4 regions of the Micromonospora sp. NPDC049529 genome follow, and region 2 is predicted to be linked to each of the others. Evidence: riboswitches for the same ligand, from Rfam matches in the RefSeq annotation. Region 2 holds a riboswitch; each other region holds the start of a gene.

Region 1 (6,902 bases), on a different contig from region 2:
ACAGTTCGGTGGTCTCGGCGTACCCGAAGCTGAAAGCCGGACCACCGGCGACCGCAACCACCGGGCGCGGTCCGGTCACCGCGACGGTCGGCGGCTCCCACGGCCGGGCGGCCAGCGGCGGCGCGCTGCGGGCCACCGCGAGTACGGCGTCCAGGTCGACACTCTCGGTGATCAGGCTGGCCAGCGCGGCGACCGATTCGAGCGCCTCGGCCCGCCGCTCCACCGCCGGCACCAGACCGAGGTGGCGGGACGGGGCGGCGATCACCGCGTGCCGGCGCAGCACTCCGAGCACCGGTGTGCCGACCTCGGCGCAGGCGTCCCGGAGCAGTTGCTCGTGCCGGTCGGAACCGACCCGGTTGAGCAGCACCCCGGCGATCCGGATCGCCCCGGTGGCCGCCGAGCCGAAGGACCGGAAGCCGTGCACCAGGGCGGCGACCGAGCGAGCCTGGGCGGAGGCGTCGACGACCAGCAGTACCGGGGCGTCGAGCAGGGCGGCCACGTGCGCCGTCGAGCCGAAGTCGCCGGCACCGACGCGCCCGTCGTACAGGCCCATCACACCCTCGACCACGGCGAGGTCGGCGCCGGTCGCGCCGTGCGCGAACAGCGGCCCGACCAGGTCCTCGCCGACCATGACCGGGTCCAGGTTGCGACCGGGCCGGCCGGCGGCGAGCGTGTGGTAGCCGGGGTCGATGTAGTCCGGCCCGACCTTGAACCCGGCCACCCGCACCCCGCGCGCGGCGTAGGCGGCCAGCAACCCGGTCGCGACCGTGGTCTTGCCGTGTCCGGAGGCGGGTGCCGCGACGACCAGTCGGGGAACCGTCACCACTCGATGCCCTGCTGGCCCTTGCGGCCGGCGTCCATCGGGTGCTTGACCTTGGTCATCTCGGTGACCAGGTCGGCGAGGTCGACCAGGTCCGGGTGGGCGTCCCGGCCGGTGATCACCACGTGCTGGTTGCCGGGCCGGTCGCGCAGGGTGGCGACCACGTCGGCGATGTCGATCCAGCCCCACTTGATCGGGTAGGTGAACTCGTCGAGCACGTAGAAGCGGTACGCCTCGGCGGCCAGGTCACGCTTGATCTGGGCCCAGCCCTCGGCCGCCTCGACGGCGTGGTCACGCTCGGTGCCGGGGCGCTGGATCCAGGACCAGCCCTCGCCCATCTTGTGCCAGACGACGCTGCCGCCCTGGCCGCTCTCGCCGAGCGTACGCAGGGCGGTCTCCTCGCCGACCTTCCACTTCGGGCTCTTCACGAACTGGAAGACGGCGATCGGCCAGCCCGCGCTCCAGGCCCGCAACGCCATCCCGAACGCGGCGGTCGACTTGCCCTTGCCCTGACCGGTGTGCACCGCCGTGACCGGCTGACGGCGCCGCTCCCGGGTGGTGAGGCCGTCGTCGGGTACCTGCTCCGGCTTGCCCTGAGGCACGTCAGGCCGCCTTTCCGAGAGTGTGCAGCGCGTCCAGCGGGACGCAGTCGGCGTCCAGCGCGGTGGCCAGCCGTCGGGCCAGGCCGAGCCGGATCGGTCCGGCCTCGCAGTCGACCACGACCGAGGCGATGTCGGCCAGCGACGGCACGACGGTCAACGGGTCCGGCCCGCTGGTCGCCCGGCCGTCGGTGACCACGACCAGCAGCGGCCGGCGCCGTGGGTCGCGACGCCGCTCGGACTCCAGGGTCCGGGCCGCCTGACGCAGCCCGGCGGCGAGCGGGGTACGGCCACCGGTGCGCAGTTCGGCCAGGCGCAGCACGCCGACCTCGTGGCTGGCGGTCGGTTCCAGCACCGTGCTCGCCCCGGTGCCCCGGAACGTGATCATGCCGATCTTGTCCCGCCGCTGGTAGGCGTCGCGCAGCAGCGACAGCACGGCGGTCTTGACCACCCGCATCCGGCGGCGCGCCGCCATCGATCCGGAGGCGTCGACCACGAAGAGCACCAGGTTCGCCTCCCGACCGACGTGCACCGCCTCGCGCAGGTCCGCAGGCGTGACCGTGCGGGCACCGCGTCGGGCCGTGGCCAGCAGGGTGGCGGGCAGGTGCAGGCTGGTCAGCCGGCCGGTCGGCAGCCGGGACCCGACCACCCGACCCCGCCGGGCGTACGCCGGGGAGCGGCGGCCGGTGTGCGCGCCGGTACCCCGTCCGCGTACGGCCAGGGCACGGGTCCGGTACGGGCTGGTCGCCGCGACCGCCGGCTGGTTTCCGGCGGACGGCTGTTCCTTCTGCTGCTCATCCGTCCGCTGCTCCGGCACCGGCTGCTCGTCCGGGCCGGTCTGCTCCGGTCCGGTGGCCGGCGGGGGCGACCCGTCGGGCCGGTCGGGCGTGTCCGGGCCACCGTCGGGGCCGCCCGGTGGCGGACCACCGGCTGGTGGCTCGGGCGGACCGTCGGACGGGCCGCCGTCGGGATCGTCGTCCGGTCCGGCCGGCGGTTCGGGCTCCGGATCGTCGTCGGCGGCGTGCTCGCGCAGCAGTTCCTCAAGCTTGTCCTGGTCGGCGCCGGGCGGGTCGAGCGGGTCCCGGCGGCGGCGGTGCGGCAGGGCGAGCCGGGCGGCGGCGGCCACGTCGTCGGCGGTCACCACGTCCCGGTCGTGCCAGGCGGCGAGCGCCACCGCCGTACGGGCCACCACGATGTCGGCGCGCAACCCGTCGACGCCGTAGCCGAGGCAGATGGCGGCGATCCGGTCCAGTTCGTGATCGGGCAGCCGTACCGAGGGCAGCCGTCGGCGGGCGACCGCGATCCGCCCGGCGAGTACGGCGTCCTCGTCGACCCAGCGCGCCGCGAAGCCCACCGGATCCGTCTCGTACGCGAGCCGCCGGCGGACCACCTCGGCCCGGGGTGCCGTCTCGCGGGGCGCGGTCACCGCGACCACCAGCCCGAACCGGTCCACGAGTTGGGGACGGGGTTCGCCCTCCTCCGGGTTCATCGTGCCTACGAGCAGGAACCGGGCGGCGTGCTTGACCGACACCCCGTCCCGTTCGACGTGTGCCCGACCCATGGCGGCGGCGTCGAGCAGCAGGTCGACCAGGTGGTCCGGCAGCAGGTTCACCTCGTCGACGTAGAGCACTCCCCGGTGGGCGGCGGCGAGCAGCCCCGGTTCGTACGCCTTGATCCCGTCGGCCAGGGCGCGTTGCAGGTCGAGGGTGCCGACGACCCGGTCCTCGGTGGCGCCGACCGGCAGCTCGACCAGGGTGGCGCGGCGCCGCTGGCCGCCCGCCCCCGGTTCGTGCGGGCCGTCCGGGCAGTCGGTGTCGGGGTTGGCCGGGTCGCAGGCGAACCGGCAGCCGGGCACCACGTCGACGTCGGGCAGCAGGGCCGCGAGGGCCCGGACGATGGTCGACTTGGCGGTGCCCTTCTCGCCCCGGACCAGCACTCCGCCGATCGCCGGGGAGACCGCGTTGAGCAGCAGGGCAAGTCGCAGTTCGGCCAGACCGACGACGGCGGAGAACGGGTACGGCGGGGTCATCGCCCGCTCAGGCGTGCAGCCATGCTCAAGTCCCTTCCGCGGGTATCCACGCCCGCGTGTGGCTGGGTGTCACCGAGCGGTCGGAGTCTCCTGACTCCCGGATCGACGCTTCCCCCCGACCTTCCGGCCGCTCGGCCGTGGCCCGTACGTGAGAGGTCACTCCCCGGTCACAGTGGCGGGACCGCCCCGGATTCGCACCGGGTTCCTCCGCGCACCGCTCGTGCAGGCCATGCTGTCCCACGGACCGCTCCGTCGTCAACGTGACCGCTCCGACCGCGCCCCGGCGGACCTGCGGGTGGGCGCGTCCGTCGGCGCCGGTATCGGGAAGATCACCCCACGGGTACGGTGCCCGGACGGCTCGGCCGCCGGAGCACTAGATTGACGTGGTGGCGGCTGAGGCGGCGGGGCTGGAGCGGGCCCGGCAGATCGCGGACGAGGTGCTGCTGCCGGCCGCGCTCTCGGTCGACCGGGCCGAACGGGTGCCGACCAGCCAACTCGACCTGCTCGCCGCCGAGGGCTTCTACGGTGTGGCGGCCGGTGGTCGGGACACCACCGTCGACCTCGGTGCCCTGGTCGAGACGTTCGCGAGCGGCTGCCTGGCCACCACCTTCGTCTGGTTGCAGCATCACGGCGCGGTGCGCGCGGCGGCGAGCAGTGAGCGCCCGGGTGTGCGGGAGACCTGGCTGGGACCGCTGAGCCGGGGTGAACGCCGGTCCGGCATCGCCCTGGCCGGGCTGCGTCCCGGTCCGGCCCCACTGCGGGTACGCCGCACCGACGACGGTTACCTGCTCGACGGCACCGCCCCGTGGGTCACCGGCTGGGGTCTGGTCGACACCCTGTACCTGGCCGCCCGCGACGAGGACGACCTGATCCACTATTTCCTGCTCGACGCCACCCCGGCCCGTGGCCTCACCGTGCACACGCTCGCGCTGGTGGCGGTCAACGCGAGCCGTACGGTCGACGTCGTCTTCACCGGGCACCGGGTGCCGGCCGAGCGGCTGGTCGCCACCGAGCCGTACGCCGAGTGGGCCCGTACCGACGCGTCCGGTTCGGCGTTGAACGGGTTCCTGGCGCTCGGGGTGGCGAACCGCTGCCTGCGGTTGCTCGGGCCGGGGCCGCTGGACGCCGTACTCGAATCCTGTCGCGCGGACCTGGTCGCCGCCGAGCCGGGCGATGTCCCGGCGGCCCGTGCCGCTGCTGCGGAGCTCGCCCTGCGGGCCGCTGCGGCGCTGGCCGTGAGCACCGGCAGTCGTGCGGTGCGCACCGACCAGCATGCCCAGCGCCTGGTCCGGGAGGCAACGTTCCTGCTGGTCTTCGGCTCACGGCCGGCGATCCGGGACGCCCTGCTGCACCGGCTCACCGGGTACGCAGCGAGCTGCTAGTGCCGTGACCACGATCCTTGGCCGGGTCCGGTGACACGCCGACCGGCGTTCGTGGGGTTGGTGGTGTCCGGCGCCAGGCTGTCGGGATGGCAGCACCTGTTCGGGCGCGCAGCTCAGGATGACGAGGCGTCCTGGACACAGTAAGGCCACCCGCACCGGCTCCCCGCAGCACCTGCTCGGTGCCCGGCCCGCCGGCGAACTGGACCACGGCGAATGTTCGTGGTCACGGCACCAGGGCCACGCGACCGGCTGGCGGTGACGGTGACATCCGCCGGTATTGACGGGTCCGGGCTGTCCGGATGGTCGATCATAAATCGGTGACCGTGGATCTATGATGGCCGGGCAGGTTCGTCACCCCTCCGGAAGGACTCGCCATGCCCCAGCCGCTCCGCCGCCGGCTCACCCGCCTCGCGGTTGTCGCCGCCGCGGCGGCAGCCGTCGGCTTCACCGTCCAGCCGGCCCCGGCCGCCGCCGTGAAATTCGATTGGAACGGCTATTTCGTGACCTACGACGAGTGCGAGCTCCACCGCATCGATGCCAGCTACTGGGGTGAGGTGAGCGGCAACTGCGAATACCGCACCCTGCCCAACAGCGAATACAACGGCTGGTACTTCCGGGCCTGGCTGCCGGGGTAGGACCGCCGCGCCGGATCAGGTGGCGGCAGCGTGCGCCGGGCTCGCGCGTCCCGCCCTGCCGCCACCACACCTCATACACCTGGTCCGGTGTGTCGCCGGACCAGGCCAACGATCGTGGTCACACCACTAGCCGCAGTGGATCGGTCCCCACCGCTCCTCGGCGAGGTTGCGGTACACGACGTAGACCAGGATGCACCGGTCGGCCGTCCCGGTGACCTGGGCCGGGCCGGCGTAGTACTGGAAGTTCCCGAAGTCGCGGTCGAAGTCGAGCGGTTCACACGGGTTACCCGCGTTGCCGGTGGGGCACTTGCCGATGAAGACCTCCATGTGCTCGGACTTGTCGCGGTTGAGGTTCTTCTGGGCCCAGACGCAGTTCGTTCCCCCGTTGGCGCTGGAGTAGGAGATGAACACGGAGATCGCGCCGCCGTAGGCGTCACGGTGCGGCGACAACTCGGTACCGGCACAGGTGGCGCGGGGGCTCAGCTTGGTGTGCGCGGACGCGGGCGAGCCGGTCACGGCGAGCGTCGCCGCCACCAGGACCGTGGCGAGGATCGCTCCGATCAGGGCGCGGGTCCTGGACCGGCGGATCGCGAAGACCATAGAAAATCCTTCCATGAGGGACACATTCATCCTCACTATTACACAAACGATCTCCACGCCGGTGATGGTGGTTCTGTCACAAAGGTCACTCACCGTCCGATGGACGGTTCACAATCCACTCGCGTTCAGGCTTCCATCGGTTCATGATCTTCGGAATGGGGCACCCCGAGGCGCTACCCGCCCACCTCCCCATGGATCCGTCCGGCCCGGATACACCTCGGGGGCACGCCATCATTGGGACCAGCGCCGCCGGGCGTCCCGATCATCGAGGTGCTGCACCGGGTACGACCCGGAAGACAGACCGTTCGAGGTCACGAGATTCACACTCCGGGGCGACCTGAACGGCCTGGACTACGAGATGCCGATCGAGGACTGAGGCGAAGCACCGGATGAGCCGCGGAAATCTCACAAGACTGGCCCTACTCGCCCTGATCTGGGGTTCCGGCTTCCTATGGATCAAGCTGTCGCTGCGCGGGTTCACCCCGGTCCAGATCGTCCTTGTCCGTCTTCTGCTCGGCGTCGCGGTACTGGGGCCCATCGCCCTGGCACGCAGGATGCCCTTTCCGGTCGGTTACGGAATCTGGGGACACCTTGTCGTCGCGGCGCTGCTTGCCAATGCGGTTCCGTACACACTTTTCGGCATCGGAGAACAGACGATCGGCTCGAACGTCGCCGGGGTCCTGAACGCGACCACACCATTGTGGACGGTGCTGGTGGCGGTCCTGGCCGGTACGGATCGGGCGATCAGTCTCGGGCGCGGCGCGGGCATCGCGTGCGGCTTCGCCGGAACGGTGCTGATCTTCACACCGTGGGAAGCGGCGGGTGATGTCGCGAGCT
Region 2 (6,902 bases):
TCGACTCGTCGCGGAACACCCAGTTGGTGCCGGAGGCGAGCCCGTGCAGCAGGCCCCGGGAGCGGAGGAAGTAGACGTAGGCGAAGGCGCCGTAGAAGAACAGCCCCTCGATGCAGGCGGCGAAGCAGATCAGGTTGAGCAGGAACGCCCGGCGGTCCTCGCGGGTACGTAGCTCGCGCAGGTCGAACACGGAGTCGATCCAGCGGAAGCAGAACTCGGCCTTGCGGCGGATCGATGCGATGTTCTCGATCGCGTCGAACGCGGCGAACCGTTCGTTCTCGTCCGGTACGTAGGTGTCGAGCAGGTTCAGGTAGAACTGGACGTGCACGGCCTCCTCGAACAGCTGCCGGGACAGGTAGAGCCGGCCCTCCGGGGAGTTGACGTGCTGGTAGAGGTTGAGCACCAGGTTGTTGGCGACGATGGTGTCGCCGGTGGCGAAGAACGCGACCAGCCGGCCGACCAGGTGTCGCTCGGCCGGGGTCAGCCGATCCAGGTCGGCCAGGTCGGAGTGCAGGTCCACCTCCTCGACGGTCCAGGTGTTCCTGATCGCGTCGCGGAACCGGTCGAAGAAGTGCGGGTAGCGCATCGGCCGCAGGGTCAGGTCCATGCCGGGGTCGAGCAACATGCCGTTCTTGCTGGTCATCGGGCTGCCTAACTGTTCACTGGTGACGGGGGTCGGGGTTACTGGCACGCGTCGCACGACTCGGGGTTCTCCAGGGAGCAGGCGAGTGCCTCGTCGTCGGCGACCGGCACCGGCCGGTTGGTCGCGACGGTGGCCTGCTGGATCCGGGTGGCGGGGCGGGAGCGCAGGTAGTAGGTGGTCTTCAGCCCCGACTTCCAGGCGTACAGGTACATCGAGGAGAGCTTGCCGATGTTCGGTGCGCTCATGAACAGGTTCAGCGACTGGCTCTGGTCGACGTAGGGGGAGCGGGCGGCGGCGAGGTCGATCAGGGAGCGCTGCGGCAGTTCCCACGCGGTCCGGAACAGCTCCCGTACGTCGGCCGGCAGCGCCGCGATGCCCTGGACCGAGCCCTCGGCGCGGCGGATCTCGGTCCGGACCTGCTCGGTCCACCGGCCCAGGGCCTTGAGCTCCCGGACCAGAGCGGTGTTGATCTGGAGGAACTCGCCGGAGAGGGTCTCCCGCTTGAACAGGTTCGACACCTGCGGCTCGATGCACTCGTAGCAGCCGGCGATGGAGGCGATGGTGGCCGTCGGGGCGATCGCGACCAGCAGCGAGTTGCGCAGCCCGTACGCCGCGACCCGGTCCCGTACGGCGGCCCAGCGCTCGGTCTGGGTCGGGGTCACGCCCCACAGGTCGGGTTGGAGTTGCCCCCGGGCGGCCCGCGTCTGCTCGTACGCCGGGTGCGGGCCGAACCGTTGCGCGAGCCCGGCGGAGGTTTCCAGGGCGGTCAGGTAGATCTCCTCGGAGATCCTGGTCGACAACTCCCGCGCCCGGGGCGAGTCGAACGGCAGCCGGAGCGCGAAGAAGACGTCCTGTAGCCCCATCAGCCCGAGCCCGACCGGGCGCCAGCGTGGGTTGCTCGCCGCCGCCTCGGCGCTCGGGTAGTAGTTGATGTCGATCACCCGGTCGAGGAAGACCACGGCGGTGCGAACCGTCTCGCGCAACCGGTCCCAGTCGACGTCGTCACCGGCCAGGTGCGCGGCCAGGTTGACCGAACCGAGGTTGCAGACCGCCGTCTCGCCGTCGCCGGAGACCTCGACGATCTCGGTGCAGAGGTTCGACAGGTGCACCACGTTGCCCGGTTCAGCGGTCTGGTTGCACAGCCGGTTCGACGGGTCCTTGAACGTCATCCACCCGTTGCCGGTCTGGGCCAGGGTGCGCATCATCCGCCCGTACAGGTCGCGTGCCCTGACCTGGCGGACGAACCGGCCGGCGGCCTCGGCGGACCGGTACGCGGCGTCGAACTCGTCCCCCCACAGGTCGGGCAGTTCGGGCACCTCGGCCGGGTCGAACAGCGACCAGACCTCGTCGGCCTCGACCCGCCGCATGAACTCGTCCGGGATCCAGTTCGCCAGGTTCAGGTTGTGCGTACGCCGGGCGTCCTCACCGGTGTTGTCCCGCAGTTCGAGGAACTCCTCGATGTCCGGGTGCCACGGTTCCAGGTAGACGCACGCCGCCCCCTTGCGCCGGCCGCCCTGGTTGACCGCCGCCACGCTCGCGTCCAGGGTCCGCAGCCACGGCACGATCCCGTTCGACAGGCCGTTCGTGCCCCGGATCAGCGCGCCCCGGGACCGGACCCGCGACCAGGCGATGCCGATCCCACCGGCGAACTTCGACAGCTTCGCCACCTGGGCGTACCGGTCGTAGATCGAGTCGAGTTCGTCGCGGGGCGAGTCGACCAGGAAACAGGACGACATCTGGGTGTGCGCGGTGCCGGAGTTGAACAGCGTCGGGGAACTCGGCAGGTAGGCAAGCGTTGACATCAGCCGGTAGAACCCGATCGCCTCGCCGGGGGTCTGCGACAGGCCGCAGGCGACCCGGAGCAGCCAGTACTGCGGTGTCTCCAGCACCAGCCGGTCGGTCGGGTGGCGCAGCAGGTAACGGTCGTGCACCGTACGCAGCCCGAAGTACTCGAACCGCAGGTCGGCGGTGGGGTCGATGGCGTCGTCGAGCTTGCGGGCGTTGACCGCGACGAACCGCGCCGTCTCGTCACCGATCAGCCCGAGTTCGTGGCCGAGCCGGATCGCCTGGCTGAACGAGGCGATGCCCCGTTCGCGTACCTCCTTGTCGACGTAGCCGGCGAGCAGCCGGGCGGCGAGCCGGGAGTACTGGGGCTCCTCGCCGATCATCTCGGCGGCGGTCTGGATCGACAACCGGTCCAGTTCGGCGGTGGTCGCCCCGTCGTAGAGACCGCTGATCGTCCGGGTCGCCACCCGCGTCGGGTCGATGTCGTCCAGGTCGTCCGCCCAGCGCTGCACCGCCCGGACGATCTTGTTCACGTCGACCGGCTCCAGTGCGCCGTCGCGCTCGCGCACCCGCATCGGGGTACGCCGCTGCCCCGCGCTCGGTGAACCGCCGTCCGTCGTCGTACCATCCGCCACCACCTGTGTGACCGTCACCTGTCGCTCCTCGTACTCGTCGCCGACGAGGTCCGGAAGTGCGCGCAGGCAGGCGGAGACGCACCCGAGGGTGCGTCGCAGCCGTCAGCCGTCCCGCGCGGCCTCGGACCGCCGCGCACCGTTGGCCGGGCGCGGCACGACTGGCAGGTCTTCGGACTCGTGGGCGCGGCCACGGAACCCGTGACCCCCTACCGGCCGTCGCTTCCCGGGGGCGTGCCCGGCGTCGGCCGGGCGTCTCCCAGTGCTGTGTGACGGCTGTCGTTCCCACTCACCGCTGCGGGGCAGTCCCGGATTCGCACCGGGTTCCCTCTTGCCTCGGCCGGGTTGGATGCCCGGCCGAACCAGTTGCGTCACGGACTATATATGGGGGGAGCGTGGTTGCTGAACACCAGATGTCGTGTTGGTGTGTCGCCGAGGACACGTGGCGGCGGAGCACTCCCGGCGGTTGGCCCACCGCCACCGCCGTCAGGGCACCATCCAGGACAGGACCGGGGTCGCCTGGAGACCGACCAGCAGCGCCATCGCGGCGATCAGCAGGAGGCTCCAGCCGAAGGTCCGGCGGAACAGGTCGCCCTCCCGGCCGTGCAGCCCGACCGCGCTCGCGGCGATGGTGAGGTTCTGTAGGGAGATCATCTTGCCGACCACGCCACCGGAGGCGTTGGCGGCGGCCACCAGCACCGGGTCGAGGCCGGTCTGCTGCGCCGCGCTCACCTGGAGAGCGCCGAACAGCGAGTTGGAGGACGTGTCGGATCCGGTGAGCGCGACACCGAGCCAGCCGAGTACGGGGGAGAGGAGGGCGAAGAACCCGCCCGCCGCGGCCAGCCAGGTTCCCAGCGTGGTCGTCTGCCCGCTGGCGTTCATGACGAAGGCCAGCGCCAGCAGCCCGCAGACAGTGAGGATCGCCCAGCGCAGGTCGACCAGGGTGTCCCGGTAGGCCCGCACCGCCGTACGCGGCGCGACGCGCAGCAGCGCCATGGTGATCAGACCGGCCAGCACCAGCAGGGTTCCGGTCGAGGACAACCAGTTGAGGCGGAAGAGCGGAATCGTCGACGGCGCCCCGGAGCCGGTCTCCAGGTGCAGACCCGGCCAGTGGAAGGTCACGGTCACCAGGTTCAGCAGCCCGGAGACCGCGGGTACCTGGGAGAGCGCGAAGATCACGACGATCGTGACGTACGGCGAGTAGGCGCGCCAGACGTCGGCCGGCGAATCGGCCCCGTCCACGCCGGGGCGTGCGGCGAGCACGGCCGTCGACGCCGACGGGCGGGCGTCGGCCCCCGGCCGTAATCCGCCGGCACCGACCGGGGTGTCCGGCGACGTCCGCGAACCGACCGGGGTGTCCGGCGACGGCCGCGAGCCACCGTCCGGTTCCCGCTCGGTGCGGTCGGGGTGTTCGGCGGGTTCGCGTCGCGGCGGCCAGCGGCGTACCGCGACCGCCACGGCCACCGCGCTGACCAGGGCGGCGACGATGTCGGCCAGGGCCATCGACAGGTAGTTCGAGGTCAGGAACTGCGCCAGGCCGAAGGTGAGCCCGCAGGTCACCGCGAGGTGCCAGGTCTCGCGCAGCCCGCGGCGTCCGTCGACCAGCCAGATCAGGAGCAGCGGTACGAACACCGCGATCACCGGCACCTGGCGGCCCGCCATCGCCCCCAACTCCGTGGCCGGCAGGTCGGTGACCCGGGCGAGGGTGGTGATCGGCAGCCCCAGCGGCCCGAACGCGGCCGGTACGGTGTTGGCGACCAACGCGACGATCGCCGCGATCATCGGCCGGAAGCCGAGCGCGAGCAGCATCACGGTGGTGATGGCGACCGGGGTTCCCTGACCGGCCAGGCCCTCCAGCAGGGAGCCGAAGCAGAACGCGATGATCAGCGCCTGGACCCGCCGGTCGTCGCTCACCCGGGCGAAGGAGCGCCGCAGCACGTCGAAGGAGCCGACCGCCACCGTCATCTGGTAGATCCAGATGGCCGTGACGAACGTCCAGGCCAGCGGGAAGATGGCGAAGGCCGCCCCCTGGCCGGCGACCAGCACCGCCTGACCGGCGGGCATCGCGTACGCCAGGCAGGCCACCGTGAGCGCGACGACGAGCGCGCCCCACGCGGCGATCCAGGCCCTGACCCGGACCACTCCGAGCAGGACGAAGAGGGTCAGGATCGGCAGACCCGCCACGGCCGCGCTCCACGCCACCGAGTGGGCCACCGGATCAAGAATCGGACGGTACATCTGCCCCGCCTTCGAGCCGCTGCCCATCCCGGCCGGATGAGACACAGTAGGACGGTGCACCACCCCGGCGCCGAATACTTCTTCAAAAATGCTCATCGGCCGCCGGGGTGGCGGGTCGGTTCCTACCTGTCCCGGTCGGGTGCGGATCCGGTGGCCCGGCGGGGGCCGTCGTCCGGTCGGGCGGCGGGCGCCGACGCGGACCGGGGGAGCTGGACCACGACGTCGAGGCCACCGCCGTCGCGGGCGTCGGCGTGGACCGAGCCCCGGTGCGCCCAGGCGATCGAGGCGACGATCGACAGCCCGAGACCGACCCCGTGCCCGGAGCCGTCCCGACCGCGCCGCAGCTGCCGGAACGGTTCGAACAGCTCCGAGGTGGAGGTGACCGGTACCGAGGGGCCGGTGTTGCCGACCCGCAGTGCCGTCCCGCCGCCGACCCGCAGCCAGACCTGGCCGCCCGGGTGGTTGTACTTGATGGCGTTGTCGACCAGGTTGGTCACCAGCCGTTCCAGCAGCACCCGTTCCCCGTCGACCAGCTGCGGCGCCAACTCGCTGTGGATGCGCAGCCCGGCGCGGGCGGCCGGGCCGCGTTGCGCGTTGATCACCGAGGCCGCCACCTGGTCGAGCCGGACCGGCTCGCGGGCGTCCAGCCCACGGTCGCTGCGGGCGAGCACGAGCAGCCCCTCGATCATGGACTCGATGCGTACGTTCATCGCGAGCAGCCGCCCGCACAGGTCGCGTACGGACGGGTCGGTGCCGTCGCGCCCCATGGCGACCTCGACCAGCGTGCGTTGCGCGGCCAGCGGCGTACGCAGTTCGTGCGAGGCGTTCGCCACGAACCGGCGCTGACTGTCGAACGAGGCCGAGAGCCGGTCCAGCATCTTGTCGAAGGTGTCGGCGAGGTCGGTCAGCTCGTCGCGGGGGCCCTGCATCCGGATCCGTTGGTCGAGGTTGTCGGCGCCGAGCCGCCGCGCGGTCTCCGCGATCGCGCGTACCGGCCGGAGCATCCGACTGGCCACGATCCAGCCCACCAGCAGCGCCAGCAGGAGGGTGATGGCCAGCGTGACGCTCGACTGGGCGAGCAGCGTGTTCAGTACGTCGATCCGGTAGTCGGCGACGGTTTCGGCCTCGATCGGGCGGACGATCGAGGTGGGTCCGGTGTGGCCGGCGGCGGTGCCCTCGGCCACGGCCGGCGGGAGGGCGGCGCGGACCAGCAGGTAGTTGATCGCGAGCAGGACGGTCGCGCTGAGCAGGAACATCCCGCCGCAGAGCAGGGCCAGGTGTCCCTTGAAGGTGAGCCGGCGCGAGAGCAGCAGCGGCAGGGTCAGGCGCCCAGCCGGTAACCGACTCCGGCCAGGGTCTCGATCACCGACGGGCTGCCGAGTTTCTTGCGTAGCGTCATCATCGTCACCCGGACCGCGTTGGTGAATGGATCGATGTGCTCGTCCCATGCCTTCTCCAATAGTTCCTCGGCGCTGACCGCGGCTCCCTCGGCCCGCATCAGGACTTCCAGTACGGCGAACTCCTTCCGGGAGAGTGCGATGAACCGGCCGTCCCGGAACACCTGGTGCCGGGGTACGTCGAGTTCGATACCGGCCCGGCGCAAC
Region 3 (6,902 bases), on a different contig from region 2:
CGAGTGGACGATGCACAGGCCGGGGGGAGCATCATGCCGGAGTCCGTTGTCGGGTCGACCGTCCCGCGTCGACAGCTCGGCCGGGAGCTGCGCCGGCTCCGCGAACACGAGGCGCGTATGCCGCAGGTGGACGCCGCCCGTGCGCTGGAGTGGTCGGTGACGAAGCTGTGGCGCTTCGAGAGCGGCGAGCTGCCCGCCCGTACGGTCGACGTCAAGGCCATGTGCGACCTGTACGGCGCCGACGAGCAGACCACCACCGCCCTCACCGCCATCGCCCCGCACACCAAGTCCAAGGGCTGGTGGCACGACTACGCGGACATCCCGCCCTGGTTCGAGCTGTTCATCGGTCTCGAAGAGGCCGCGAGCAAGCTCCGCGAGTACCACACCGATCTCGTCTCCGGCGTCCTGCAAACCAGGGAGTACGCCACAGCGGTGTTCAAGAGAAGCGTGCTGGGGTTGTCACCCGATGAGATTGAGCGGCGCGTCGCGGTGCGGATGAGCAGGGCCCGCCTGCTGACCAGGCTCGACCCGCAAGCGCCGGTATTCGACGTGATGCTCGACGAGGCGGTCATTCGTCGGCCCGTCGGGGATGGGCAGATCATGGCCCGGCAGCTGCGGCGCCTGGCCGAGGCAAGCGAGCTGCCCAACGTATCCATCCGCCTGCTGCCGTTCAGCGCCGGCATCCACGGAGGCACCATGGTCGGTGGATTTACCATCATGGACTTTCCGAAGCGCCAGGAACCCACGACAATCTACGTGGAGGGCCTGACCGGTGCTCTCTACCTGGACAAGCCAGCCGAGACCGCGCGGTACGCCCTTGCCTTCGAGGACATCACCGCGTCAGCACTGAACGAGGCCGCATCGCGCGATGAGTTCGTGCGCGCGGCGAAGGAGTATGAGTCGTGAGCAGTCTTTCAGGAGCCCGCTGGCGCAAGAGCAGTCGCTCGAATGATCAAGGTCAGTGCGTTGAGGTGGCGGACAACCTGGTGGGGGTTGTCGGGGTGCGTGATTCGAAGGATGTGGCTGGGCCGGTGCTGGTGGTGGAGTCGGCGGGTTGGATGGCGTTCGTCGGTGGGGCGAAGTCAGGTGCCTTCCGTCGCTGACGGCTGGGTGAACACATGATCCACGCGCGCTCACCTGTTGTGGGGGCGGTCAACAGAACAGCTCAGCGGGCGTCGATCATGGTCTGTCCGTGCGCTTCGGCGCCGAGGTGGGGCGTCTGCGGACAGTAAAAGTTTGCCTAAAAACCCACGTTTAGCTGTCGCAGGCAAACCGGGGTTTTTAGGCAAACTTTGCCAATCGCGCTGTGAGAGTCCCGGCGCGGTCAGGCAGCTCACGGTCGCCCCGGATCGGTCGAGTCTGAGTCTGAGCTGGTCGTGCCGGGGTCGGTGGCGGTACGGATGCGGTGAGCTGTTCCAGGGCGGCGACCTCGGCCCGCAGGGCGGCTCGCCCCTGCCGACCGGTTCCCGACGGAGAGGTTCAGGCCGACGGGTGCCAGCGGTCGTGGTGCAGCGCCGCCGACAGGGGGCGGCGTTGGCGCCAGCCGTGTCGTTCCAGGTCGGGCGTCTGCTCGAAGTGGGTCACCGGGCCCAGGCAGAGCCAGGCGACCGGGCGGATGGTGGCCGGGATGCCGAGCAGGTCACGCAGGAACGTCTCCCGGTAGAAGGAGACCCAGCCGACCCCGAGCTGTTCGGCACTCGCCGCCAGCCAGAGGTTCTGGATCGCCAGGCAGACCGAGTAGAGCCCGGCGTCGGCGATCGCGTGCCGGCCGAGCACCGACGGGCCACCCCGCTCCGGGTCGTACGTGACGACGATCGACAGGGTCGACTCGCGTACGCCGTCGATTTTGATCCCGGCGAACCGCCGCGCGGCCTCACCCTCCAGGGTGGCCGCGAAGCTGTCCCGCTCCCGCTCCACGTGCCGGTGGAACTCCCGCCGCAGGTCCGGATCCCGGACCAGGACGAAGTCCCACGGCTGGGAGAGCCCGACGCTCGGCGCGGCGTGCGCCGCCGTCAGTACCCGCTCCAACACCTCGTCGGCGATCGGTGCTCCAGTGAACTGGCCGCGTACGTCCCGGCGACGGTGGATGACCTCGTAAAGATCCGTGTCCAAGGCAGGCTCCCGCTGCGCTCGTGCCCCGAGAACGGGGCAGGTGACAGCGAGGCCGGTCTTCGGACTCCCGGATCTGCGCTGGTCACCCGCCTTCCCAGCCCTGTTCGGGCCAGTGGCCGCGTCTCGTACGCGTGGGTGGCAGCTCCCCGGTCACCGCGGCGGGCCCGTGCCGGATTCACACCGGCTTCCCGATTCTCCCCGCTCGCGCGGGGCACCTCGCAACGTTTGTGCCAGGACGAACCCTAGCGCCACCGGCTCGGCGGACGGCGAGGACAGGTTCCCGGCGTCACTCGCGTCACGTTCTCGTCGCCTTCCGCGAATGTTCGCGTGGATGGTCGGTCACCCGCCGTACGGTGGAGGTTGGGGAGGTGCGATGGCGACGGTAGCGGTGACCCGGCTCGTGCAGGCGTCCGCCGAGGAACTGTGGCAGGTCTTCACCGACCTGCCCGGCCGGTCCGACTGGCTCTCGACGATCAACGGGATCGAGGTGCTGACCACCGGCCCGATGCGGGTCGGCACGGTCTGGCGGGAGAGTCACCGCCTGCCGGACGGCACCGAGCTGATCGAGGAGTTCCGGGTGGACGAGGCGAGTCCGCCGCACCGGCTCACGGTCAGCTCGTCCGGCGTCGGCGTCGACTACCGGACCGTGTACTCCTTCACACCGGTCGAGGGGCGGCGCCGTCGGCGTGGCTGGACCGCGGTCAGCGTGGTCCAGGAGGGCGCCGTGACGGCGCCGTACGCGCGCCTGCTCGCGCTGGTGTTCGGCGGGCTGGCCGCTCGTACCGTCGAGGGAGCGCTCCGTCGTGACCTGGCCGACCTGGCCGCCGTGGTTACCTCGCCCGACGGCGACCACCGGGGCGACCCGGCCGCCGCGGCCTGATCGGGACCGGCCGCCACAGCCCCGTCCCCGGAGGCGCCGCCCAGCGGCTACCGCCGTCGGCCGAGACACGGGACGGGGCGCCGAGACACGGGACGGGGCGTTGCCGACTGACCTGACAGGCATCGGTCCGGCATGGCTCGGTAGGGTGCCCGGCGGAGGTGCTGGATGCGATCGCGGGGCCGGAGGTGGGGTCGGCGCCGGCCGGCCGTGATCGTGATCGCGGCCGTGCTGGTCGTGGCGTCGGTCGCGGTGATCGCGTACCGGGTGCTCGCTCCGACCGAGGTGCTCACCACCGCCCGTACCGGTTATCCCGCTCCGGTGCGCCCGGCGATCGGGGTGGTCGGCACGCTCGCCTCCGCTCCGCTGATCGTCGACGGTCGGCTGCGGATCTACGCCACCACCCGCCAGGTGCGCGCCGACGAGCCGGTCGACGCCCGGACCCGGCGTACCCCGTACTGGTCGTACCGGCGCTGGCCGGCCGAGCTGATCGGCGTCGTGGCGGTCGGGACGACCGTGGTCAGCCGCTGGTCGGATGGCGACCTGGTCGCGCTGGACGCCCGTACCGGCCGGATCAGGTGGCGGGCCGACGGCCCACCCCCCGGACACGGGTACGACGGGCGGCGCACCGGAGCCGGCACGAACTACACCCCGGCCGGGCTGATTCCGGCGACCGGGAGCAGCGGACGGGCCGTACTGGTGGTGATCGGCGGATCCGGGCTGCGCGGTCTCGACCTGGCCGACGGGCACGAGTTGTGGCGGGTCGACATCGACGGTTCCTGCCGGGCCGGTGCGCTCACCACCACCGCCGGTCAACTCGTCACCGTCGACGCCTGCGCGGCTCCCCAGGTGGCGGAGTTCCACGACGTCCAGACCGGTCGGCTGGTCAACCGGTGGCGGCCGGAGGACGCCGGACCCGAGTTGGGGTTGGTCCCGGTCGGCTGTGGCAACGGCGGTTCGAACTGCTCGGCCATGCGTACGACCAGCGCCGGCAACAGCCGTGGTTGGCTGCTGGACCGGGGCGAACCGGTGCCGGTGCCGGTGCTCGACCCGGCCGAGGCGGTGCTCGACGGCGATGTGGCGCTGACCCCGAGCGGCAACGAGCTGGTGGCCCGTTCGGTCCGGTCCGGGACCGAGCTGTGGCGGCGGACCGGGCCGGCGCCGGTGCGGATCGTCGCCCTACAGCCGGGGTTGGTGCACCTGCTCACCGACGCCCACGAGTTGATCACCCTGGATGCGATGACCGGGGCACAGAAGTCGAGCTTTCCGCTCGTCGCGGGCGACGAGGTCGTGCCCTGGCGACCCGGTTTCGTGTACGCCGCGAACGGCTTCGTCGCGGTGGAGCGGCTGGCGCAGGCGGCGCCCTCGGATGCGGACGACGCGCAGTTCTACGCGGCGCCACAGCCGGTGATCCTGGCCGCCAGCTGACTGGCGCTGACGGCCGGGTACGGGTCGGGCTAGACCGGTACCTTGACCCGGCGACGTCGCGAGCGGCGGATCAGGAACGTCAGTCCGACGACCAGGATCAGTCCCACCGCGAGTGCCGCAGCGGCCAGGATCCATGGTGAGGCGAAGCGACTCAGCGGCGAGCTCGGCTTGCCGACCTCGCCCGGATCCGGGAAGGTGATCCTTCCGGACGCACTCTGTTTGACCAGGCCGCTTTCCAGGTCGACGTCGATCTGCCAGGGGCCGTTGGGTATCTCGCGGGGGAGAGTCGCGAGTAACATCCCGGACTCGCCCGGTGCCAGCGTTGTCCCATCGACCACGTCGAACGGGCCGGCCCGCATGCCGGCGGGGCCGTCGGAGAGAGTTACCGAGCCGGTCAGGTCCAGGGCGCGCTCGCCGGTGTTCCGCACGGCGATGCGTACCGAGGGCACGCCGAGGGTGTCCCGGGCCGGGATCATCTCGTTGATACTGAAACCGGACGGCGGCTCGCCACCGACGCCGATGTCGAGATAAGTTCTGACGCCGACCCTGTGGATCTTGTTGACGTTGGCACCGGGATCGGTCGCCGAGGAGATCGCGGCCCAGATCACCGCGTACCGTTCGCCCCTGGATGCCTTCGGCGGAACGGCGATGGTGGCTCGGAAGCGGGCCTCACCGTGCGGCTCCAGCTCCACCGTCTCGCGGTCGAGCGAGATCCAGGAGGACAGTTCGTTGGCCGTGCGTCCCTCACCGAACCGGAACCGGGCGTCCGCCACCGTCGCGGCGGCCGGGTAGAGCTCGATCTTCTGCCGTTCGTCGGTGTTGTTCGCCACCAACATCTGCCGCTTGACGATGGTGCCCGGCGGCAGGTGGTCCACGATGTAGCGCCGGGCGCGTGGGTCCGCGCGGCGGTCGGCCGGCCCCTCCAGCAACTGGATGCCGATTCTCCCCTGGTCGGGGTCCGGCTCGGCCGCGCTGGCCTGGGCGGGAAGGCCCAGGCCAGCGAGGCACAGCAGCGCCAGGGACACGTGGCGTGCCGACCGGCTCCGGCGGCTACGCCACCGAATGCGTCACCGTCCCGGTGTAGGTGCCGGCCTCGCTGTCCAGCGGTGCGTGGACGATCAGGGTCGGGTTCCAGGTGGCGGTGTTGTTTCCGGTGCCGCCGGTGTGGGTGAAGGCGATGACCGGCACGACGTTGTCCAGCGGCTCCGCGTCGGCCACGGTGGGCTGGCCGGGAGTGAACGTGCCGTCACCCGTGGTCGCCGTTGCCGGGCCCGACCAGTACTCCACCTCGGTGGCCAGGATCACCTCGGAGGGAGTGCCCGTGCCCGTGGTGAAGTTGGTCGAGGTCACGGTGACTTCCCACGAGGCGTCGGCCGAGGCGCGGGAGTCGGTGACGGTGACCGGGCCGATCGGTCCGGTGATGTCGGTTCCGGGCGCGCCGCCGCCGAGGTCGGCGGCGGCGGGCGCGACGATGTCCAGGGTGCCGGCTTCGATGTCGAAGGTGACGACGGTGTCGGCGGTGGGCGCCGCCGCAGCCGGTGCGGCGGCGAGCCCTACGGCCGCGATGGCGGCCGTGCCGACGATGAGAATTTTGCCAATGCGCACGGGTCTTGCCTCAGCTTCCTTGAAGTGTCGATTCGGTCGTGTCGCTCAGGTGCGGCGTCACGCGGCACTTCGAAACATAAGCCAGATCGCGCTTTTATACTCCCAAAACGGACCAAATGGAAGAGTCGCCGAGACGGGGCTCAGAGGGCTGATTCGGCCACGGCGAGGAAGGCGTCGTTCTCCGCCGGGGTGCCGATGGTGACCCGTACGCCCTCACCGGCGAACGGGCGGACGATCACGCCCCGCGACTCGCACACGCGGGCGAACTCGGCCGCCCGGTCACCCTGCCCCGGTACGCCGGACAACGGCAGCCAGACGAAGTTCGCCTGACTCTCCGGCACCTCCGGCAGGAGTTTGCGCAGCGCCTCGGTGACCCGGTCCCGCTCGGCCACCACCAGCGCGCAGCGGCGGCGTACCTCCTCGGCCTGGGTGAGCGCGGCGAGCGCGGCAGCCTGGGCGACGATGTTGCTGGAGAAGGCGATGACCACCTTGCGGACGGTGGCGGCCACCTCCGGATGCGCGATCAGGAAACCGATCCGCAGCCCGGCCAGCCCCCACGCCTTGGACAGCGTCCGCAGCACCACCACGTTCGGCCGGTCGCCGTAGGCGGTCAACGCGTCCGGCACGTCCGGGTCGGTGACGAACTCCCGGTACGCCTCGTCGAACACCACCAGCACGTCGTCCGGCACCGCCTCCAGGAACCGGTCCAACTCGGCCCGGCGCAGGCTGGTGCCGGTCGGGTTGTTCGGGTTGCAGACGAAGATCAGCCGGGTCTGGTCGGTGATCGCACCGGCCATCGCCGCCAGGTCGTGCCCGTGCCCGCCGGTGTTCGGCACCCGTACGCTGGTCGCGCCGCTGGTCGCGGTGATGATCGGGTACG
Region 4 (6,902 bases), on a different contig from region 2:
GAGCTGGGCCTGGTCACCCCGCCGGCGATCGTCACCGTCTACCAGGGCGCCGACCTCGGCCGCCCGAGCGTCATCACCGTCGGCATCCCCGCCACCCCCGCCTCCGGCATCGCCATCACCGGCACCGCCGTCCCCCTCCCCCTCCCACCCTCTCCTTCCGCGATCTAGGGCAGATGGTGGCTTGTCAATCTTTGATCGCCACCATTTGCCCTAGATCGGCGAGGACCTGGGATGGGGTGGTCAGGAGATGGTGCCGGTGGTGCGGAGGTGGGCGATGGTGGTGGGGGAGAGGCCCAGTTCGGTGAGGATCTCGTCGGTGTGTTCGCCGGGGTGCGGCGGCGGCCGGCGGATCGTGCCGGGGGTACGGCTGAACCGGGGTGCCGGCGCGGGTTGGACGGCGCCGGCATGGGTGACGAAGACCCCGCGCGCCGCCAGGTGTGGATGCTCCGGCGCCTCGTCCCAGTCCAGCACCGGGGCCACACAGGCGTCGCTGCGCTCCAGGAGAGCGGCCCACTCGTCCCGGGTCCGGCTGCGGAACAGCTCCGCCCAGGCGGCCCGGTCCACCGGCCAGGTCTCCGGATCGAACCGGGCCGGCCCGTCGTCCCCGGACGGCGGCCGGAAGCCCGTACGGGCGACCAGTTCGGCGTAGAAACGCGGCTCCAGGGCGGCGACGGCGACGTACCGGCCGTCGGCACACTCGTACGTGTCGTAGAAGGGTGCCCCGCCGTCGAGCAGGTTGGCGCCCCGCTCGGGTCGCCACATGCCGAGCCCGCGCAGGCCGTGCAGGGCGGTGGAGAGCAGGGTGGCGCCGTCGACGATGGCGGCGTCGACGACCTGCCCGGCACCTCCGGCGCGTACGTCCAGCAGCGCGCAGACCACCCCGAAGGCGAGCATCATCCCGCCGCCGCCGAAGTCGCCGACCAGGTTCAGCGGCGGCACCGGGCGCTCGCCGGCCCGGCCGATGGCGTGCAGGATCCCCGTCGGCGCGAGATAGGTGAGGTCGTGGCCGGCGTACCCGGCGTGCGGGCCGTCCTGCCCCCATCCGGTCATCCGACCGTAGACCAGCCGGGGGTTGACCCCGTGACAGTCGACCGGACCGAGGCCGAGTCGTTCGGTCACCCCGGGCCGGAACCCTTCCACCAGTACGTCGGCGTCGCGGACCAGGTCGAGGACGAGCCGCCGGGCGGCGTCGGCCTTCAGGTCGAGTCCGATCGAGCGGCGGCCCCGGTTGAGCAGGTCGGGATGCGGGGTGCCGAACCGGTCCGGGTGCACCTCGGCGGCCCGGTCCACCCGGATCACGTCCGCGCCCATGTCGGCCAGCATCATCGCGGCGAACGGGCCCGGCCCGATGCCGGCCAGCTCCACCACCCGCACACCATCGAGCGGACCACCGGCCGGGCCGCCCGACCCACCTCCGCTCCGAGCGTCCGACGCACCAGCGGGCGGGCCGTCGGCGGGAGGGCCCGCCGGGTGGTGCGGGCTACCGTCGCTCGGGTCGGCGGGCCGGTCTGGCGGGTCGGCGGGCCGGTCTGGTTCGGGCATCCCGCCACGATAGGCGTACCGGCCGACCGGTCGGGGGCGTCGACCGGTGACACCGGTCGGGTGATCAGTCGGCGGGCGGGTGGAAGGTCAGCCACGGGCGACCCGTGGTCGGGTGCGAACCGACGTCGGCGTGCACGGCGAACACCGCGCGGAGCAGGTCCGGGGTGAGGACCTCGGCCACCGGGCCGGCGGCGGCGACCCGACCCCTGTGCAGCACCACCAGCGTGTCGCAGAACATGGCGGCGAGGTTGAGGTCGTGCAGCGCGGCCAGCGTGGTCACGCCGGACCGTTGTACGAGGTGCAGCAGTTGCAACTGGTGGCCGATGTCGAGGTGGTTGGTCGGCTCGTCCAGCAGCAGCAACTCGGGTTCCTGGGTGAACGCGCGGGCGAGTTGCACCCGCTGCCGTTCGCCGCCGGAGAGGGTGTGCCAGCGTCGCCCCGCGAACCCGGTCAGGTCGACCCGGTCCAGTGCGGCGTACGCGGCGGCCAGGTCGGCGGCGCCCTCACCCCACCACGAGCGCCGGTGCGGGGTACGGCCGAGCAGGACCACGTCCAGCACGGTCAGGTCCAGGTCGGTGTCGGCGTGCTGCTCGACCAGCGCCAGCCGCCGGGCCAGGTCACGCCGGTCCAGCCCGGTGAGCTCGTCCCCGCCGAGCAGCACCCGGCCCCGGTCGGGGGTGGTGAGCCGGGCGATCAGGCGCAGCAGCGTGGTCTTCCCGGAGCCGTTCGGCCCGAGCAGCCCGACCAGTGTGCCGGTCGGCACCGCACACGACACCCCGTCGACGATCAGGGTGCCCTTGACCGACCAACTCAACCCGGCGGCGGTGAGCATCAGCCGCGTACCTCCCGGCGGCGCATCAGCACGATGAAGGCGGGCACCCCGAGCAGGGCGGTGAGCACCCCGACCGGCAGTTCCCGTGGTTCGAACAGCGTCCGGGCGGCGGTGTCGACCCAGATCAGGAAGACGGCGCCGACCAGCACCGTCACCGGCAGCAGGCGGCGGTGGTCCGGCCCGGTGAAGTAGCGCACGGCGTGCGGCAGGATCAGCCCGACGAAACCGATCGCCCCGCTGATGCCGACCAGGGTGCCGGTGAGCAGGGCCGCGCAGACCAGCAGCAACCAGCGGACCCCGGTGACGTTGACGCCGAGGGTGGCGGCGGCGTCCTCGCCGAACGCGAAGGCGTTGAGCGTACGGGCGTGCCACAGGACGAGCAGCAGGGTCACCGCGAGGGCGGCGCAGCCGTACGCCAGTGGGGTCCAGGCGGCTCGGGCGAGCGAGCCGGAGAGCCAGAACGTGATCTCCTGGGTGGCGTGCGGCTCCGCCTGCCAGATGATGACGAACGAGGTGACCGCGGCGCAGAACTGGCCGATCGCCACCCCGGCGAGGATCATCCGGGTCGGTGCCAGCCGGGCACGTTGGCTGGCCAGCCCGAGCACGATCGCGAACGCCCCGATCGCGCCGACGAACGCCCCGGTGGAGACGGCCCAGACTCCGGCGCCGAACCCGGCGACGACCACCAGCACCGCGCCCAGTGACGCGCCGGAGGAGATACCCAGCAGGTAGGGGTCGGCCAGCGAGTTTCGGGTCAGGGTCTGCATCACCGCGCCGACGGCGGCGAGCCCGGCCCCGACCACCGCCGCGGTGAGCACCCGGGGCAGGCGAAGCTGCCAGACGATGTGGTCCCGCAGCAGGGGCACGTCCGATCCGACCAGCCCCAGGTGGTCCCCGATCACCGACCAGACCGTACCCAGCGACAGGTCCGCCGGTCCGATGGTGACCGCCACCCCGGTCGACAGGACCAGGGCGGCGGTCAGACCGAACAGCAGCCCCGCGTAACCGGCGGCACCGGTCCGACCGGCGCCGCCGGCACCGGGGACGGTCACGTCGGGCCGCCGGTACGCGGTCACGCTCAGCCGCCGGTACGCGGTGCCACGGCGGCGAGCCCGTTCGCCAGCCCCTCGATCGCGGTGACGTTGCGGATCCCGGCGGAGGTGGCGGAGAAGGGGATGGTGACGAACCGCTTGTCCCGTACCGCCGGCAGGTCCCGCAGGGTCGGACTCTTCTCCAGGTGGGCCTGCTTCTGCGCGGCCGGGCTCCACTCGGCGTCGATCAGCACGATCACGTCCGGGTTCCGCTCGACGACGGCCTCCCAGCTGATGTCACCCCAGCTGCCGGTGACGTCGGCGAAGACGTTCCGGGCCCCCACCGCTGACATGATCATGCCGGGGGCGCCGCAGCAGGCACCCGCGCTCGGTGCGTCCGTACCGTCGTCCCACCAGAAGACCGAGGCACCGGCGCGCGGCTTCGCGGCGGCCGCCGAGATCCGGGCCCGCTGGGCATCGACCAGGGCGGTGGCCCGGTCCGGCACCCCGAAGATCGTGGCGACCTCGCGGATCTCGTCGAACACGTTGTCGACGGTCAGCGTCGCCGGCCTGGAGTCCGCCGGGCAGCCGGCCGGGGAGAGGTAACTGCCGATCCCGAGGGTCCGCAGGGCGCCCCGGTCACCGGCACCCTCCTCGCCGAAGGCGCTGGCGAACGAGCCGTAGACGAAGTCCGGCCCGACCTCCAGCAGCTTCTCCTTCGACGGGTACTCCTTCGCCAGCACCGGCACGGCGCGGTACGCGTCGGCGTACTCCGGCAGGATGGCGTCGTCCAGGTAGGCCGTACCGATCAGCCGGTCGCCCAGGCCGAGCGCGAGCATGATCTCGGTGGCCGCCTGGTTCATCGTCACGACCTTGGTCGGTACGGCGGTGACGGTGACGTCGAATCCGCAGTTCCTCAGGGTCACCGGCCCGGTCGACGCCGACCCGGCGACATCCGTACCCGGGGAGTCGCCGCCGCCTCCGCAGCCGGCGGCGAGCGCCGCCCCGGCGACCAGGGCGACGATGGCCGGCGCGAGCACGCGTCGGCGGGACTGCGGTCGGGATGCGCGCACACGCATGGGGACCACCTCTCCAGCACCTCGTGGATGGGTCTGTTCGGTGCCGTGGCCGGTCTCCTGGCTGACGGGTGACACGCCGTCGGTCAACCTTCCCGGGCGGCTGCCCAGTGGTTGCCCGGTCCGTCGCCGCGCGTGGTGCGCGTCGGCGTCCGGGCCCAGACCAACGACTTCCCGATCACAGTGGCGAGGGCCGCTCCGGTTTCGCACCGGTCTTCCCGAGCACCACGGCAGCGTCACGCTAGCGTCGGCGCCCGTTCGTCGCCATTCGCAGCGACGATTCTCACGGCGTAGACGAGCCTGGATCGGCTCCGGTGATCTGGTCGCTCCGGCTCCGGCGCCGCACCGTGATCGGTATGTTGATTCGGTGCGGCAGCCGCAGTCGGACAAGGGGGTGACCTGGGAAGAACTCTTCTTCGACCTGGCCTTCGTCTTCGCGGTCACCCAGATCACCGCCGAACTGTTCGCCAACCACGACCTGCTGGGCGTGGCCCGGGCGCTCATCCTGTTCATCTCGATGTACTGGGCCTGGGTCGGTGTCACGATCTACGCCAACCAGCGCGACATCGGCAACGTCCGCGACCGGGTGGTCATCTTCACCCTCGGCTTCGGCAATCTCGTCCTGGCCCTCGCCATCCCCGGCGCCTTCGACGACCGGGGCCTGCTCTACGGCGTCAGCTACCTGATCATCCGGGTGCTGCTCGCCGGGTTCGCCCTCAACAACTTCCGGGAGTGGCGGAGCTTCTTCATCGGCCCGTACGGGGTCGGCGCGATCATTTCCGGTCCGCTGCTGCTGATCGGCGGAATCGCGGACGGCGACACCCGGATCGTGCTGTGGGGGATCGCCTCCGCGATCGACATCTTCAGCCCGCTGGTGCTGCGCCGGCAACTGGCGAAGTTCCGGGTCCGGCCGGTGCACTACACCCACCGCTACGGGCTGCTGCTCATCCTCGTCCTCGGCGAGTCCGTGGTGCAGGTCGGCGCGGTCGCGTCCAGCCTGCCGCTGACCTGGCCCCGGATGATCGCCGTCGCCGGCTCGTACGCGCTGGCCTGCGGGCTCTGGTGGGCCTACTTCATCCACGGTCTCTGGGCGTTCCGTCGCGCCGTGGTCCAGTCCGAGGGGCACAGCGACGTACGCCGGTCGATCCTGCTCTACGCGCACCTGGGCTTCAGTTGCGGGATCATCGTCGTCTCGGTAGGTCTGGCCGAGGTGGTCCGGTCACCGCTGGCCGGAATGAGGATGGGCGACGCCGCCCTGCTCTACGGCGGATCCGCGCTCTTCCTGGGCACCTTCGCCTACACCCAGTGGCGGCTGCACCGGACCGTGGCCTGGCGCCGGCTGCTCGCCGCCGGTGCCTGTCTGGTCTTCTTTCCCGTCGCCACGTTCATCCCCGCCTTGGCCGCGCTGGTCACCCTGGCCGGGGTGATCATCGTGGTGAACGTGGTGGAGCAGGAGATCCTGCGTCGGCACGGCGCGGGCCGGTTCTCCGGCATCGGCCCGTACCGCCCGGACGGAGCCGACGTCGAGGAAGTCGAGGTGAAAGCCGAGGTCGACGCCGGCTCGGGTGCCGGGGTGCGGATCGGGCCGGGGCGGGAGGTCGACACCACCGACAACGGGCCGATCGTGAGCGACTGACCGCGCCGCCGCTGCTGCCCGGCGCCCCGCTACCGCGTACCGGTCAGGCCGAGCCCGCCGAGCAGGTGGTCGAGCCGGTCGTTCTCGGTGCGCAGGAAGTCGCCGAACGAGTCACCGTCGAGGTAGGCGTCGGTCCAGCCGTACCGCTCCAGGGCGGTGCGCCACTGGGCCGAGTCGTGCAACCGGGCGACCGCGTCCCGCATCGCCGCCACGTCCCGCGCCGCCAGTCCGGGCGGTGCGACGATGCCCCGCCAGTTGCTGAACAGCACGTCGACCCCCTCCTCACGCAGGGTCGGGGCGAGGATGCCGGGGATCCGGTGCTCACTGGTGACGGCGAGCACCCGCAACTGCCCGGAGTTGATCTGGTCGGCGTACTCGCTGAGGCCGGAGACACCGAACGCGACCTGGTGGTGCAGGATCGCCGCGAGCAGGTCACCGCCGCCGTCGTACTGCTGGTAGGAGACCTGTCGGGGCGGGATGCCGACGGCGTCCGCGACCAGCATCGGGGCCAGGTGGTCCGGGCCGCCGGCCGAGGACCCGCCGCCGACCGGTACGGCGGCCGGGTTCGCCCGCCAGGCCGCGACCAGCTCGGCCAGATCCCGGTACGGTGACTCGCGCGTCACCACCACGATCGCCGGCTCCTCGATCAGCCGGGCGATCGGCGTGGTGTCCTGGAGCGTCACCGGGGCGGTCCCGGCGTACTGGCTGCCGACCACCCCGAGTCCCATCAGCATCATCAGCCTGCCGTTGCCGCGCTCGTAACCGAGCCGGCGCAGGCCGACCAC

What was found. Region 2 has a riboswitch for cobalamin ahead of ACZ6QQ_RS36065 (ribonucleoside-diphosphate reductase subunit alpha). Riboswitches for the same ligand answer to the same signal wherever they lie in the genome.
Region 1: linked by a shared signal. The riboswitch ahead of ACZ6QQ_RS29315 (VWA domain-containing protein) and the one ahead of ACZ6QQ_RS36065 (ribonucleoside-diphosphate reductase subunit alpha) in region 2 are both predicted to bind cobalamin.
Region 3: linked by a shared signal. The riboswitch ahead of bluB (5,6-dimethylbenzimidazole synthase) and the one ahead of ACZ6QQ_RS36065 (ribonucleoside-diphosphate reductase subunit alpha) in region 2 are both predicted to bind cobalamin.
Region 4: linked by a shared signal. The riboswitch ahead of ACZ6QQ_RS27745 (ABC transporter substrate-binding protein) and the one ahead of ACZ6QQ_RS36065 (ribonucleoside-diphosphate reductase subunit alpha) in region 2 are both predicted to bind cobalamin.

What each region holds. Positions count from the first base shown of each region.
Region 1 is NZ_JBVJHT010000020.1:3,278-10,179, reverse strand. It holds gene ACZ6QQ_RS29325 (cobyrinate a,c-diamide synthase) at 1-826, opposite strand, end outside; gene cobO (cob(I)yrinic acid a,c-diamide adenosyltransferase) at 820-1,422, opposite strand; gene ACZ6QQ_RS29315 (VWA domain-containing protein) at 1,424-3,448, opposite strand; cobalamin riboswitch at 3,532-3,656, opposite strand; gene ACZ6QQ_RS29310 (acyl-CoA dehydrogenase family protein) at 3,835-4,830, shown strand; gene ACZ6QQ_RS29305 (hypothetical protein) at 5,205-5,465, shown strand; gene ACZ6QQ_RS29300 (hypothetical protein) at 5,592-6,065, opposite strand; gene ACZ6QQ_RS29295 (DMT family transporter) at 6,455-6,902, shown strand, end outside.
Region 2 is NZ_JBVJHT010000035.1:7,511-14,412, reverse strand. It holds gene ACZ6QQ_RS36070 (ribonucleotide-diphosphate reductase subunit beta) at 1-643, opposite strand, end outside; gene ACZ6QQ_RS36065 (ribonucleoside-diphosphate reductase subunit alpha) at 682-3,003, opposite strand; cobalamin riboswitch at 3,207-3,442, opposite strand; gene ACZ6QQ_RS36060 (L-lactate permease) at 3,547-5,298, opposite strand; gene ACZ6QQ_RS36055 (sensor histidine kinase) at 5,421-6,554, opposite strand; gene ACZ6QQ_RS36050 (response regulator transcription factor) at 6,620-6,902, opposite strand, start outside.
Region 3 is NZ_JBVJHT010000001.1:554,424-561,325, forward strand. It holds gene ACZ6QQ_RS02605 (helix-turn-helix domain-containing protein) at 1-906, shown strand, start outside; gene ACZ6QQ_RS02610 (DUF397 domain-containing protein) at 903-1,103, shown strand; gene bluB (5,6-dimethylbenzimidazole synthase) at 1,480-2,112, opposite strand; cobalamin riboswitch at 2,146-2,346, opposite strand; gene ACZ6QQ_RS02620 (SRPBCC family protein) at 2,486-2,992, shown strand; gene ACZ6QQ_RS02625 (outer membrane protein assembly factor BamB family protein) at 3,200-4,417, shown strand; gene ACZ6QQ_RS02630 (hypothetical protein) at 4,447-5,442, opposite strand; gene ACZ6QQ_RS02635 (hypothetical protein) at 5,468-6,022, opposite strand; gene hisC (histidinol-phosphate transaminase) at 6,163-6,902, opposite strand, start outside.
Region 4 is NZ_JBVJHT010000018.1:6,294-13,195, reverse strand. It holds gene ACZ6QQ_RS27765 (PhzF family phenazine biosynthesis isomerase) at 1-168, shown strand, start outside; gene ACZ6QQ_RS27760 (CaiB/BaiF CoA transferase family protein) at 241-1,374, opposite strand; gene ACZ6QQ_RS27755 (ABC transporter ATP-binding protein) at 1,607-2,374, opposite strand; gene ACZ6QQ_RS27750 (FecCD family ABC transporter permease) at 2,374-3,450, opposite strand; gene ACZ6QQ_RS27745 (ABC transporter substrate-binding protein) at 3,453-4,484, opposite strand; cobalamin riboswitch at 4,515-4,726, opposite strand; gene ACZ6QQ_RS27740 (low temperature requirement protein A) at 4,849-6,117, shown strand; gene ACZ6QQ_RS27735 (tripartite tricarboxylate transporter substrate binding protein) at 6,147-6,902, opposite strand, start outside.